DNA from 2 places in the Streptomyces sp. NPDC058307 genome. Region 1 is predicted to be linked to the other one. Evidence: riboswitches for the same ligand, from Rfam matches in the RefSeq annotation. Region 1 holds a riboswitch; the other holds the start of a gene.
What was found. Region 1 has a riboswitch for glycine ahead of gcvP (aminomethyl-transferring glycine dehydrogenase). Riboswitches for the same ligand answer to the same signal wherever they lie in the genome.

Region 1 (7,213 bases):
AGTGGGAGGCGTACGGCCTCATCACGCCGCTGCCGGACGGGGCCTACGGCGCCGAGGCGGTGACGGTGGCGGCGCTCGTCGTGGAGCTGGGGCGGTTCGGGATCGAGCCGCGGCATCTGCGCGCGATGAAGGCGGCCGCCGACCGTGAGGCCGGGCTCGTGGACCAGGTGGTCGCCCCGCTGAAGCGCCACCGCAACCCGCAGACCCGCGCACACGCGGAAGCCCGTGCCAAGGAGCTCGCCGGGCTGACGGTGAAGCTGCACGCGGCACTTGTACAGACCGCGCTCGGCGTGCGCCTGCCCTGAGGTCGCCGGGCGCCGGATCGGCACCCGTTTCCTGCCCGACTACCCAAACGTCCCGGGCACGGCCTAGGGTTGCTGTGTGAACGAGCTCGATGTCGTAGGTGTCCGGGTCGAAATGCCCTCCAACCAACCGATCGTGCTCCTGCGTGAAGTGGGAGGCGACCGCTACCTCCCCATCTGGATCGGGCCGGGGGAGGCGACGGCCATCGCCTTCGCGCAGCAGGGCATGGCCCCCGCACGACCGCTGACCCACGACCTGTTCAAGGACGTACTGGAGGCGGTCGGCCAGGAGCTCACCGAAGTGCGCATCACGGACCTGCGTGAAGGCGTCTTCTACGCGGAGCTGGTCTTCGCCAGCGGGGTCGAGGTGAGCGCGCGGCCGTCCGACGCCATAGCGCTGGCCCTGCGCACCGGAACGCCGATCTACGGCAGCGACGGGGTGCTCGACGACGCCGGTATCGCCATTCCGGACGAGCAGGAGGACGAGGTGGAGAAATTCCGCGAGTTCCTCGACCAGATCTCCCCCGAGGACTTCGGCACCAGCAGTCAGTGAGACGGATGCGGCCGAGTCGGCGGATCAGTGGTCCGTGACGGCTGGGCCGTGTCCGGTCGTCACGGAAATGCCGGCATTTGCCACCGGCGCGTGAGAGCGTCCTGCGGCCCGTTCGGAGCGCATTCGGCTAGCCTTTCCCCGCGGTGGGGTACGGGAAACCACTCCTAGGGTGATTATCACTCGGCGTGCCGAGTGTGGCGATCGTTGACGCACCCCTGGTGACTGCCTACCGTCGAGAAGGCAGGTCAAGGACGGAGGTCGGCGTGAGAAGCAGCGGCGACGGTACGGCTGGGGGTGCCCCCGGACGGAGTCTCGGGGCAAGCGGTCCGTACCCTCCCCCAAGCTCTCAACTGCGTTCGAGTTGGGGGGATCCCCATCACGGCAGCCCGTTTCAGGGCAGCGCGGCCGATCACGCTCCGCAGCGACCGGCGGCCGTGCCGAGCAGCGGAGGGGCGACGTCCATGGCGTCCGAGGAGATCGGCTATCGCGGTCCTACGGCCTGCGCGGCGGCCGGCATCACCTACCGGCAACTGGACTACTGGGCGCGCACCGGGCTCGTGGAGCCGAGCGTGCGGCCCGCCCACGGGTCGGGGACGCAGCGGCTCTACAGCTTCCGGGACGTCGTCGTCCTGAAGATCGTCAAGCGATTTCTGGACACCGGTGTGTCGCTGCAGAACATCCGCACCACGGTCCAGCACCTGCGTGAGCGCGGTTTCCAGGACCTGGAGCGCATGACGCTCATGAGCGACGGTGCCACGGTCTACGAGTGCACCTCGCCCGACGAGGTCCACGCGCTGCTCCAAGGCGGCCAGGGGGTCTTCGGGATCGCCGTGGGCGTCGTGTGGCGGGATGTCGAGAGCGCCCTGTCGCAGCTGCACGGGGAGCGCGTCGACACCGGAGAGACGCTCATCGGACACAACCCGGCGGACGAGCTGGCCAGACGCCGCAACCGAGCGGTCTGACGCCTGCCCCGATCGCCTCGGCGGGGCATTGTCAGTGGCGTAGGGCAGCATCGGACATGTGAGAAAAGCGCCCACGATCCTGCATCTCGACATGGACGCCTTCTACGCCTCGGCGGAGCAGGCGTCCAAGCCGAGCCTGCGCGGGAAGGCCGTCGTCGTGGGAGGGCTGGGGCCGCGCGGTGTGGTGGCCACCGCGTCCTACGAGGCCCGGGTGTTCGGGGTGCACTCGGCGATGCCCATGGCCCAGGCAAGACGCCTCGCGCCGAACGCCGCGTATCTCGTGCCGCGCTTCGGGCTCTACAAGGCGATCAGCGAGCAGGTGATGGCGCTCCTGCGGGAGCTGTCGCCGCTGGTGGAGCCACTGAGCCTGGACGAGGCGTTCGTGGATCTGGAGGCCGCTGGAGCGGCTTGGGACGAGGCGTCGGCGCGACTGGTCGGGGCGAAGCTGCGGGCCGACATACGGACCGGCACGGGGCTCACGGGGTCGGTGGGGCTGGCCGCGTCCAAGATGCTCGCGAAGATCGCCTCCGAGCAGGCCAAGCCGGACGGCTTGGTGGTGATCGAGCCGGGCACCGAGCGGGCGCTGCTCGGACCGATGTCGGTACGGACCCTGCCCGGGGTGGGGCCGGCGACCGGGGACCACCTGCGGCGGGCCGGGATCCATACCGTCGACGAGATCGTCGAGGCGGGTGAGGACGAGCTCGTACGGCTGCTCGGGAAGGCGCACGGGCACGGGCTGTACGCCATGGCGCTGGCGCGGGACGAGCGGTCCGTGGTGGCGGAGCGGGAGACGAAGTCGGTGTCGGTGGAGGACACGTACGACGTGGACATCCATGACCGGGTCCGGGTGGGCCTTGAGGTGCAGCGGTTGGCGGACCGGTGTGTCCGCAGGTTGCGGGAGGCGCGGTTGTCGGGGCGGACCATCGTGTTGAAGGTGCGGCGGTACGACTTCTCGACGCTGACGCGGTCCGAGACCTTGCGGGGGCCCACGGATGATCCCGCGGTGGTGAAGGAGGCCGCTCTGCGGTTGCTGGAGGGAGTCGACTCGACGGGGGGTGTGCGACTGCTGGGGGTGGGGGTTTCCGGGCTTGCCGACTTCACCCAGGAGGATCTGTTCGCCCAGGCCGCGGGGGAGAGAGTGGATCATCACGCCGTCGAGGAGGTGGGTGATGAGGTCCCGGTGGAGGAGCGGGACGTGGTCGTCGAGCGGCGGTGGGTGGCCGGGCATGACGTGCGGCACGCCGAGTACGGGCATGGGTGGGTGCAGGGCAGTGGGCTGGGGCGGGTGACCGTGCGGTTCGAGACGCCGACGGATTCCGAGCCGGGGCGGGTGCGGACGTTTCCTGTCGACGATCCTCGGCTGGAGTCGGCCGAGCCGTTGCCGTTGGTCGAGGTGATGAGTTCCCCTAGGGCGGTCGGGGGGCCCGGGGCGGGCGCCTGACGGGGCTCGCGCGGGCGGCCGCTGAGGGGACGGGTCGGTGCATGCACAGCGTAGGGGTGCTGGTGGCGCCGGGATCGAAGAGGTCAGGCCTCCACGTCCCCCGTGCCCGCCAGCTTGCCGAAGTTCCGGTCCGGGAACGGGGGCGGGGCCGCCGCGTCGAGGCCGTAGTGGTGGTAGAGCTGGAGTTCCTGCTCGGGCGAGAGGTGGCGGCCCACGCCGAAGTCCGGGGCGTCCTTGATGAGGGTGCGGTCGAAGGGGACGTGCAGGGTGCCGTCGACCAGTTCGCTCGGCTCCAGGGGGACGAAGGCGTCCCGGGAGAAGAGGCCGGTGCGTATGGCAGCCCACTCCGGTACGCCCGTGGCGTCGTCGAGGTAGACCTCGTCGACGGTGCCGATCTTGGTGCCGTTGCGGTCGAACGCCTTGCGGCCGATCAGGTTGCGCGGATCGATGTCGGTCTGCACGGGTCCTCCACTGGTCGCACCTCATCCGAAGCGGTCGTAAGCACTACGAAAGAGCACATCGGGGTGTGCGGCCACTCGAAGACTCGTGCGGCGGCCTCGCTGGTAGGCTTGCCAGCGGCTGCTGATCCCGTGCGGGAGAGTCCTCCGGACACCATCGGAGGCGCCGAAGGAGCAAATCCTCCCCGGAATCTCTCAGGCTCACGTACCGCACGGACGAGGTCACTCTGGAAAGCAGGGCGGGTGTCGACGGCTTCCGCTCTCACCGACGGGGAAAGCCGGCGGCCTTCGGGCGGCCGGTGAAGCTCTCAGGTCGAGATGACAGAGGGGGAGGCCGTCGGGGTACCCGTGCCGGGGTACCCCTCGAAGGTCGCGTCAGACCAGGAGGCCTCCGCAATGACCGCCCACCGCATTCCGCTCTCCGAGCTCGAACAGGGCATCCCCTTCGAGCAGCGTCACATCGGCCCTGATCACGAGGCTTGCGCCAAGATGCTCGCGCAGGTCGGCTACGGCTCGCTGGACGAGCTCACCGCGGCCGCGGTGCCGGATGTGATCAAGAACGCCGATGCGCTGGAACTGCCCGGTGCGCGCACCGAGGCCGAGGTGCTGGCCGAGCTGCGGTCGCTGGCCGACCGGAACCAGGTGCTCGACTCCATGATCGGGCTCGGGTACTACGGCACCTTCACTCCGCCCGTCATCCTGCGCAACGTCATGGAGAACCCGGCCTGGTACACGGCCTACACGCCGTATCAGCCCGAGATCTCGCAGGGACGGCTCGAGGCTCTTCTCAACTTCCAGACCATGGTCGCCGACCTCACCGGGCTGCCCACCTCCGGTGCCTCGCTGCTCGACGAGGGGACCGCGGCGGCCGAGGCCATGGCACTGTCCCGCCGGATGGGGAAGAACAAGAAGGGCCTCTTCCTCGTCGACGCCGACGCGCTGCCGCAGACCATCGCCGTGATCCAGACCCGCGCCGAGCCGACCGGTCTGGAGGTCGTGGTAGCCGACCTCAGCGACGGGATCCCGGCCGAGGTCGCCGGGCGTGAGATCAACGGGGTGCTCGTCCAGTACCCCGGCGCCTCCGGGGCCGTACGGGACATCAAGCCGCTCATCGACCAGGCTCACGAGCTCGGCGCGCTCGTGACCGTGGCCGCCGATCTGCTCGCGTTGACCCTGCTGAAGTCGCCGGGCGAGCTCGGGGCGGACATCGCGGTCGGGACCACGCAGCGGTTCGGTGTGCCGATGGGATTCGGCGGACCGCACGCCGGATACATGGCCGTGCAGGAGAAGTTCGCCAGGAGCCTGCCCGGGCGGCTCGTGGGCGTGTCCGTGGACGCCGACGGCAACAAGGCCTACCGGCTCGCGCTGCAGACGCGTGAGCAGCACATCCGGCGGGAGAAGGCGACCAGCAACATCTGCACCGCGCAGGTGCTGCTCGCGGTCATGGCCGGGATGTACGGCGTCTATCACGGGCCCGACGGGCTGAAGGGCATCGCGCGGCGGACGCACCGCTACGCGAACATCCTCGCCGCGGGGCTGACGGCCGGCGGGGTCGAGGTCGTGCACGGGTCCTACTTCGACACGCTGACCGTGCGGGTGCCCGCGAAGGCCGCCGAGGTCGTCGCCGCGGCCCGGCGCAACGGCGTCAACCTCCACCTCGTCGACGCCGACCATGTGTCCATCGCATGTGACGAGACCACCGCGCGGGCCCAGGTGAGCGCCGTGTGGAACGCCTTCGGGGTCGAGGCCGACATCGAGGCGCTGGACGCGGCGACCGAGGAGGCGCTGCCGGACGCGCTGCTGCGCGGCGACGCCTTCCTCACCCACCCCGTCTTCCACCAGCACCGCTCCGAGACCGCGATGCTGCGCTACCTGCGCCGCCTGGCCGACCGGGACTACGCGCTCGACCGGGGCATGATCCCGCTGGGCTCCTGCACCATGAAGCTCAACGCGACCACGGAGATGGAGCCGGTCACCTGGCCCGAGTTCGGCCAGCTGCACCCCTTCGCTCCCGCCGAGCAGGCGCAGGGCTACCTCACCCTCATCCGCGAGCTGGAGGAACAGCTCGCCGAGGTCACCGGGTACGACAAGGTGTCGCTGCAGCCCAACGCGGGGTCGCAGGGCGAGCTGGCCGGGCTGCTCGCCGTACGCGGGTACCACCGGGCCAACGGTGACGAGCAGCGGACCGTGTGTCTGATCCCGTCCTCCGCGCACGGGACCAATGCCGCCAGCGCCGTGATGGCGGGCATGAAGGTCGTCGTCGTCAAGACCGCCGAGGACGGTGAGATCGACGTCGAGGACCTGCGGGCCAAGATCGAGCAGTACCGCGACGAGCTCTCGGTGCTGATGATCACGTACCCCTCGACGCACGGGGTGTTCGAGGAACACGTCGCCGACATCTGCGCCCAGGTGCACGAGGCGGGCGGGCAGGTGTACGTCGACGGGGCCAACCTCAACGCCCTGGTGGGGCTGGCCAAGCCGGGGCACTTCGGCGGTGACGTCTCCCACCTGAACCTGCACAAGACCTTCTGCATCCCGCACGGGGGCGGCGGTCCGGGCGTCGGCCCGGTCGGCGTACGGGCGCACCTGGCGCCGTATCTGCCGAACCACCCCATGCAGCCCGCGGCCGGTCCGGAGACGGGCGTCGGGCCCGTCTCGGCCGCGCCCTGGGGGTCCGCGGGCATTCTGCCGATCTCGTGGGCGTACGTCCGGCTCATGGGAGGTGAGGGGCTCAAGCGGGCCACGCAGGTGGCGGTCCTGTCCGCCAACTACATCGCCAAGCGTCTCGAGCCGCACTACCCCGTGCTCTACACCGGCCCCGGCGGGCTGGTCGCGCACGAGTGCATCGTCGACCTGCGGCCGCTGACCAAGGCGACCGGGGTGAGCGTCGACGACGTGGCCAAGCGGCTCATCGACTACGGCTTCCACGCGCCGACCATGTCGTTCCCGGTGGCCGGGACGCTGATGATCGAGCCGACCGAGTCCGAGGACCTGACCGAGCTCGACCGGTTCTGTGAGGCGATGATCGCCATCCGCGGGGAGATCGAGAAGGTCGGCACCAGGGAGTGGGCCGCCGACGACAATCCGCTGTGCAACGCCCCGCACACCGCCGGTGCGCTGGGCGGGGAGTGGGAGCACGCGTACACGCGCGAGGAGGCCGTGTTCCCGGCCGGGGTGTCGGTCGCGGACAAGTACTGGCCGCCGGTGCGGCGGATCGACCAGGCCTTCGGTGACCGCAACCTGGTGTGTTCGTGCCCGCCGCTGGACGCGTACGAGGACTGACGTCAGAGAGTGAGGCCCCCGCTTCGGCGGGGCCCTTTTCCGTTACGCCGTCGCCAGTGACACCTCGGTCGACTTGACGAGGGCGACCACGGGGGTGCCGACGGCCAGGGCGAGGTCGGTCGCGGCGTCCGCGGTGATCGCGGAGGTGAGTTCGCCGCCCTCGACGGCGATCTTCACGGTGGCCATGGCGGCGCCGGTGGCCACGGCGGTGACCG
Region 2 (7,213 bases), on a different contig from region 1:
CGTCGTCGGGTGCCCCCACCGTGGAACTACTTGTTCAGACCGGCGTACAGCGGGTGCTTGTCGGCAAGGGCCTTCACCCGGGCCTTGAGCGACTCCACGTCGTACGACGGCTTCAGCGCCGACGCGATGACGTCCGCGACCTCGGCGAAGTCCTCGGCCGTGAAGCCGCGGGTGGCCAGGGCGGGCGTGCCGATCCGCAGCCCCGACGTCACCATCGGCGGGCGCGGGTCGTTCGGGACGGCGTTGCGGTTGACCGTGATGCCGACCTCGTGGAGACGGTCCTCGGCCTGCCGGCCGTCCAGCTCGGACTCGCGCAGGTCGACGAGGATGAGGTGGACGTCGGTGCCGCCGGAGAGCACGTCGATCCCGGCCTCCCGGGCGTCGTCGGCCGTCAGACGCTCGGCGAGGATGCGCGCACCGTCCACCGTACGCCGCTGGCGCTCCTTGAACTCCTCCGAGGCGGCGACCTTGAAGGACACCGCCTTCGCCGCGATCACATGCTCCAGGGGGCCGCCCTGGAAGCCCGGGAAGACGGAGGAGTTCAGCTTCTTCGCGAACTCCTTCTTCGCGAGGATGATCCCGCCGCGCGGTCCGCCGAGCGTCTTGTGGGTGGTGGAGGTGACCACGTCCGCGTACTCGACGGGGTTCGGGTGCAGCCCGGCCGCGACCAGGCCGGCGAAGTGGGCCATGTCGACCCACAGGTACGCCTCGACCTCGTCGGCGATCCGGCGGAACTCCGCGAAGTCCAGCTGCCGCGGGTACGCCGACCAGCCCGCGATGATCACCTTGGGCCGGTGCTCCTTGGCCAGCTTCTCCAGCTCGGCCATGTCGACGAGGCCCGACTCGTCCACGTGGTAGGCGACGACGTTGAACTGCTTGCCGGAGAAGTTCAGCCGCATGCCGTGGGTCAGGTGACCGCCGTGCGCCAGGTCCAGACCCAGGATCGTGTCACCGGGCTGGGCCAGCGCGAACAGGGCGGCCTGGTTCGCGGAGGCACCGGAGTGGGGCTGGACGTTGGCGTACTCGGCGCCGAACAGCTCCTTGACCCGGTCGATCGCGATCTGCTCGGCCACGTCGACGTGCTCGCAGCCGCCGTAGTAGCGGCGGCCCGGGTAGCCCTCGGCGTACTTGTTGGTGAGGACCGAGCCCTGCGCCTCCATGACCGCGAGCGGAGCGAAGTTCTCCGAGGCGATCATCTCGAGGGTGGACTGCTGACGGTCCAGCTCGGCGTCGACCGCGGCGGCGATCTCCGGGTCGAGCTCGTGCAGGGGCGTGTTCAGTGCGGACATCGGGTGCGGACTCCTCAGCCGGCGGAAAAGGCGGTGTACTCGTCGGCGGAGAGCAGGTCGGCCGGCTCCTCCGAGACGCGTACCTTGAACAGCCAGCCGCCCTCGAAGGGGGCGGAGTTCACCAGTGCCGGGTCGCTGACGACGTCCTCGTTGACCTCGGTGACCTCACCGGAGACGGGGGAGTACAGGTCGCTGACCGACTTGGTCGACTCCAGCTCGCCGCAGGTCTCGCCCGCGGTCACCGTGTCACCGACCTCCGGGAGCTGGACGAAGACGACATCGCCGAGCGCGTTGGCCGCGTGCTCCGTGATGCCGACCGTCGAGACGCCGTCCTCGGCGCCCGACAGCCACTCGTGCTCCTTGCTGTAGCGCAGCTGCTGGGGGTTGCTCATGGCCTGAATTCTCCTGTACGCGGGGGAGTGCTGGTGAAGGGGGGACTGCTGAAGGCGTGCGTGAGCAGCGACTGTGTGCCCAGCATCACCTACGGCGGCTGTTTCTGGCGCTTAGGGCCGGCGCCTACTTCTGGCGCTTGTAGAACGGCAGCGCCACGACCTCGTACGGCTCGTGGCTGCCCCGGATGTCCACACCGACACCCGTCGTGCCGGGCGTCGCGTGCGCGGCGTCGACGTACGCCATCGCGATCGGCCTGCCCAGCGTCGGCGAGGGGGCCCCGGAGGTGACCTCGCCGATCACCTCGCCGCCCGCGACGACCGCGTACCCGGCACGCGGGACGCGGCGCCCCTCGGCGACGAGTCCGACGAGGACGCGCGGCGGGTTCTCGGCGGCGCGGGAGGCGGCTGCCTCGAGCGCCTCGCGCCCCACGAAGTCCCCGTCCTTCTCGAACTTCACGACCCGCCCGAGCCCGGCGTCGAAGGGTGTCAGCTCCCGCGAGAGCTCGTGCCCGTACAGCGGCATGCCCGCTTCCAGGCGCAGGGTGTCCCGGCAGGACAGCCCGCAGGGAGTCAGACCGACGCCTTCGCCGGCCTTCGTCAGGGCCTGCCACACCGTCTCGGCATCCGACGGCGCCACGAACAGCTCGAAGCCGTCCTCGCCGGTGTACCCGGTGCGCGCGATCAGCGCCGGGACCCCGGCGACCGTGCCCGGCAGACCGGCGTAGTACTTGAGGCCGTCGAGGTCCGCGTCGGTCAGGGACGCGAGGATCCCCGGCGACTCGGGCCCCTGTACGGCGATCAGCGCGTACGCGTCCCGGTCGTCGCGCACCTCCGCGTCGAAGCCGGCCGCGCGCTCGGTCAGCGCGTCCAGCACGACCTGGGCGTTGGAGGCGTTGGCGACCACCAGGTACTCGGTCTCGCCGAGCCGGTAGACGATCAGGTCGTCGAGGATGCCGCCGTCGGCCTGGCAGATCATCGTGTAGCGGGCCCGGCCGACACCGACCGAGGCGATGTTGCCGACCAGGGCGAAGTTCAGCAGCCCGGCCGCCTGCGGCCCGGTCACGGTGATCTCGCCCATGTGGGAGAGGTCGAAGAGCCCGGCTTTCGTGCGTACCGCGGTGTGCTCGTCGCGCTCGGAGCCGTACCGCAGGGGCATGTCCCAGCCGGCGAAGTCGGTCATCGTCGCACCGAGCGAGCGGTGCAGGGCGTCGAGCGCGGTGAGACGGAGTTCAGAACTGCTCATCGGACGGTCGTCTCCAAGGATCCCAGGACATGGGTGTGACGGGCGAGGTATTCCTCCCCATCTGTCATCGGAACCTGAGAGGTTCGCCCCGACCACAAGTGGCCGGCGGCTTGCACCGTGGGTGGGGCCGCCTTCGAGTCGGCGGCCCGCTTTTCAGATGTGCCTCGCCCGCGCGGTAACGGGGCCTGAGAGATTCAAGGGAGGGACTTGCTCCTTCGGCGCCCGGGTACACGTACCCCGGGACTCTCCCGCGCGGATTCAAGCGGCCGGTATGCAGTTGGCGCGGACATCATTGCACGCATCGGACGCCCACGGCAGGGCCGCCCCGACCCCTCCCTTCTGTAACCGGCTTGTGGCGGTACGCGTACAGAAACCCGGGAGATCATCCATTACCTTCTCTTTACGCTCGGTGGGGAGGGAGACCCCGACCCCGGAGGAGGACGATGACGGTGAACAGGCCCACGGCGTACGCGTCGACCTCGGGACTCGCGCTGCCCGAGCAGCCCGCGGCCCCGGCGGTCGAGACCCTCGGCGCCCGCCCGGTCGTCCGTGACCTGCGCGACCGCGCGGGCCACAGCCCGCACGCCCTGCTCTTCGGCCCTGGGGATGTCGTCGTCATCACCGGCCTGCCCGGCAGCGGCAAGTCCACGCTGATGAGGCGTGCGGTCAGCGGGATCCGGATCGACTCCCAGGACACCCGCGACCGCTGGGACGGCCGGCTGGCCCGCTTACTCCCGTACGCCGTCTACCGCCCCCTGGTCCGGCTCGCGCACTACGCCGCACTGCGCCGCGCCCTGCGCTCCGGCGAGGGGGTTGTGGTGCACGACTGCGGGACGCAGGCGTGGGTGCGGGGCTGGCTGGCCCGCGAGGCGCGGCGCCGGGGCGGCACCCTGCACCTGCTGCTGCTCGACGTCACGGCGGACACCGCGCTCGAGGGCCAGCGCGAGCGCGGCCGGGGGGTCTCGCGGTACGCCTTCCTGCGGCACCGGGGGGCGGCCGCCCGGCTGATCCGCTCCGTGGCGCGCGGCGACCTGCCCCAGGGCTGCGGTTCGGCGGTGCTGATCGACCGGGACGCGGCGGACGTGCTGCGACGGATCGGGTTCACGGGCTGAGACGGGCGGGTTTCCCGGGCCGGGCCACCTTCGTGCCGTACCCGCTAGCCTTTCAGCCACATCAACAGCGGTTCACAGCAGGCGGTCACACAGATGGACTTCCCGGCGGATCTTCCCGCGGACTTTCCAGGGCAGGCGCACCCGCACCACCATCCGCACGGCGGATGGCCCGGCAACGAACTGGAGGAGGTGCTCTCGGCCTCCCTCGGCATGCCCTCGGCGAGCGCCCGGATCATCGAGGTGCTCGGCCGCAGCTTCGTCTGGATCCCCCTGCCGAACGGCGGCGGCCCGCACAGCGGCCCCCTCGACCTGCCCACCCTGGAGATCCAGGGCCAGGCGTTCGTCCCGGTCTTCAGCTCCGAGGAGCAGTTCCGCCAGGTCGTCGGCAGCCATCTGTCGTACACCATCGCCCCGGCGGTCGAGTTCGCCCGCGGTCTGCCCCCGCAGGTGGGCGTCGCGGTGAACCCCGACGGCGTGGTCGGCGTCCCCCTTCCGCCCGCCGCCGTCGCCGAGCTGTGCCGGGTGGGCCGCACCCCGCTGGACGGGCCCAACACCGGCGGCCGGGTCAAGCTGTACGAGCCGGACTGGCAGGACGACCCGGTCGACTTCCTGGCAGCCGCGTCCGCCGAGTTCGCGGCCACGGGCGTGGTCCTGACGGCCCGTCGCTGCCTGGCCGCCATCGAGACCGCCGAGCCGGTCATGTTCGTTGGCGTGGAACTCTCCCAGTGGGAGGGCGACCTGCGCACCCTGCCGATGGACGCCCTCGGCCGGGCCCTGGGGCGGACCCCGGTGCGCTGGCCGGTCAACCTGGTCCTGCTCGACGTGGCGGACGACCCGGTGGGCCACTGGATGCGCGAACGCGTACGGCCCTTCTACCTGCACGGCAACTAGACCTGCCGTCAGGGGCGTCCCACGCGCCCCGCACCGCCGACGGTCGACGAGCCCCGGCCCGGTAGGCGCTTAAGCTGTTCCCATACCTGGGGCAACCTTTGAAGAAGGGGCGGCACAACGTGAGCGGCGCCAGCGGAACCGGCACCACGACCGGCCAGGTCGAGCACATGCTGCGCCAGGTGACGCCCGGGCGCTACGACGCCTACGAGGCATTGCTCAAGGCACTCGCGTCCCCCGGCTCCGGCCAGATCTGGATGCTCCTGTGGCACGGCCAGTCCGGCTCCCCGGACGCCCAGTACGCGAACATGGAGGTCGACGGCTACGGCTACGCCCCCTGTGTGACCTCGGCCCAGGAGCTGAGCGCCAGCGGCTGGAACCGTTCGTACGAAGTGGTCGACGGCATCGACGTGGCCCGCACGCTCTACCCCGACCACTACGGCCTCTGGCTCAACCCGCACGCCCCCGGCGGCGGGGTCGGCATCCCCTGGCTCGACCTGCGCCGCATCGCGACCGGCCTGGAGCGCCAGCCCGCGGGGCCGCTGAGGCTCTCGGAACCCGGCATCGAGATCCCCCAGTTCTACGCCCTGCTCGTGCAGAACGCCCACCGCACCCCGGCGGTCCGCTCGCTGCGCCGCGCCTGGGTGCAGCCGGCGCTCGGGGCGCCGTATCTCGCGATCGGTCTGGACGTGTACGACACCAGCCCCTCGGCCGTGGACTCGGTGCGCGCGATGATGCAGCAGTCCATCGGCGCCGTCCCGGACGGGCTGCCGGTGTCTACCGTGGCGATGTCCGACGAGTACGACCCGGTGGCGCTGTGGATGCGCGCCGGGGCCCGGCCGTTCTACGACCGTGAGGCCCACGGATCCCCCGGTCAGGCACCGGGCGCCGGGTACGGCTACCCGCCGGAGTCGGGCCGGTACTGACCGTACCTGTCAGAGAGTGCCCCGCACGGTACTGGCACAGCACTGATTCTTCACACCGTAGACTTCTCCGCGCGTAGAGCAGAACGGATGGTCACCGCTGGGGATGATCTGCACCGATTGGTGACCGTCCGGCTCTTGTGGCCAGCTGTTCGGATAACGGAATACTCCAGCCCGCATCACGTTTATGCATCCTTTCGCCGCCAAGTCTGGCTACAGATCGCCGAAGCATTGAAGACTCCGGCACCAAGGGGTGGTCTACCCCTGCGTACGACGTGATCACGCCGCTACAGCGGCAAGTGTGGGCCGGTCACCGCCGGTTGAGAGGGGTCCCTGCCAGATGACGGCACCATTGCACGAGCCGACCGCGGAAGCGGCTCCGAGTGCGGCCGAAGAAGCGGCGCTCGCCGCGGGCGAGAAGGCCGTACAGGGGCGTTCCCTGGGGCGGATCGCCTGGGAGCGCCTGAAGCGGGACAAGCTTGCCCTCGCGGGGGGCGCGGTCGTGCTCGTGCTCATCCTGCTCGCCGTGCTCGCGCCGGTGATCACCAATCTGATCGGGCAGGACCCCGACGCCTATCACGAGAACCTCATCGACCCGCTGTTCGGCACCCCCAAGGGGGCGTTGGGCGGTATCAGCGGCGACCACCTGCTGGGTGTCGAGCCGGTCAACGGCCGCGACATCTTCGCCCGCATCCTCTACGGTGCCCGGGTCTCGCTCCTCGTCGGCTTCCTGTCGGCCATGGTCGCAGTGGTCCTCGGCACGGTGCTGGGCATCCTGGCGGGCTTCTTCGGCGGCTGGATCGACTCGCTCGTCAGCCGTGTGATGGACGGTCTGCTCGCCTTTCCCCAACTGCTGTTCACGATCGCCCTGGTCTCCGTCATGCCGAACAACATGCTGGGCCTGAGCGGGTCCAACGTGCGCGTGTTCGTGATGATCCTCGTCATCGGCTTCTTCGGCTGGCCCTACATCGGACGCGTGGTGCGCGGTCAGACGCTCTCGATGCGTGAGCGCGAGTACGTCGAGGCCGCCCGCTCTCTGGGCGCCGGGCGGTTCTACATCCTGTTCAAGGAACTGCTGCCCAACCTGGTTGCGCCGATCGTCGTCTACACGACGATGATGATCCCCACCAACATCCTCACCGAGGCGGCACTCAGCTTCCTGGGCGTGGGCGTCAAGCCGCCCACGTCCTCCTGGGGCCAGATGCTTTCGAGCGCGATCGACTACTACGAGTCGGACCCCATGTACATGGTGGTCCCGGGTGTGGCGATCTTCATCACCGTTCTTGCCTTCAACCTCTTCGGCGACGGTGTGCGGGACGCGCTGGACCCGAAGGGCTCCCGCTGAACTGCCGTATCAAAGCGTCCC

Region 2: linked by a shared signal. The riboswitch ahead of gcvT (glycine cleavage system aminomethyltransferase GcvT) and the one ahead of gcvP (aminomethyl-transferring glycine dehydrogenase) in region 1 are both predicted to bind glycine.

Annotation. Positions count from the first base shown of each region.
Region 1 is NZ_JBHVYZ010000050.1:6,978-14,190, forward strand. It holds gene ACFVYN_RS29670 (MerR family transcriptional regulator) at 1-305, shown strand, start outside; gene ACFVYN_RS29675 (bifunctional nuclease family protein) at 382-855, shown strand; gene ACFVYN_RS29680 (MerR family transcriptional regulator) at 1,119-1,817, shown strand; gene ACFVYN_RS29685 (DNA polymerase IV) at 1,876-3,258, shown strand; gene ACFVYN_RS29690 (PRC-barrel domain-containing protein) at 3,342-3,719, opposite strand; glycine riboswitch at 3,842-3,937, shown strand; gene gcvP (aminomethyl-transferring glycine dehydrogenase) at 4,113-6,998, shown strand; gene ACFVYN_RS29700 (molybdopterin-binding protein) at 7,041-7,213, opposite strand, start outside.
Region 2 is NZ_JBHVYZ010000067.1:5,309-12,521, reverse strand. It holds gene glyA (serine hydroxymethyltransferase) at 27-1,289, opposite strand; gene gcvH (glycine cleavage system protein GcvH) at 1,304-1,681, opposite strand; gene gcvT (glycine cleavage system aminomethyltransferase GcvT) at 1,806-2,924, opposite strand; glycine riboswitch at 3,088-3,185, opposite strand; gene ACFVYN_RS33985 (AAA family ATPase) at 3,368-4,036, shown strand; gene ACFVYN_RS33980 (enhanced serine sensitivity protein SseB) at 4,130-4,927, shown strand; gene ACFVYN_RS33975 (enhanced serine sensitivity protein SseB C-terminal domain-containing protein) at 5,095-5,850, shown strand; gene ACFVYN_RS33970 (ABC transporter permease) at 6,188-7,192, shown strand.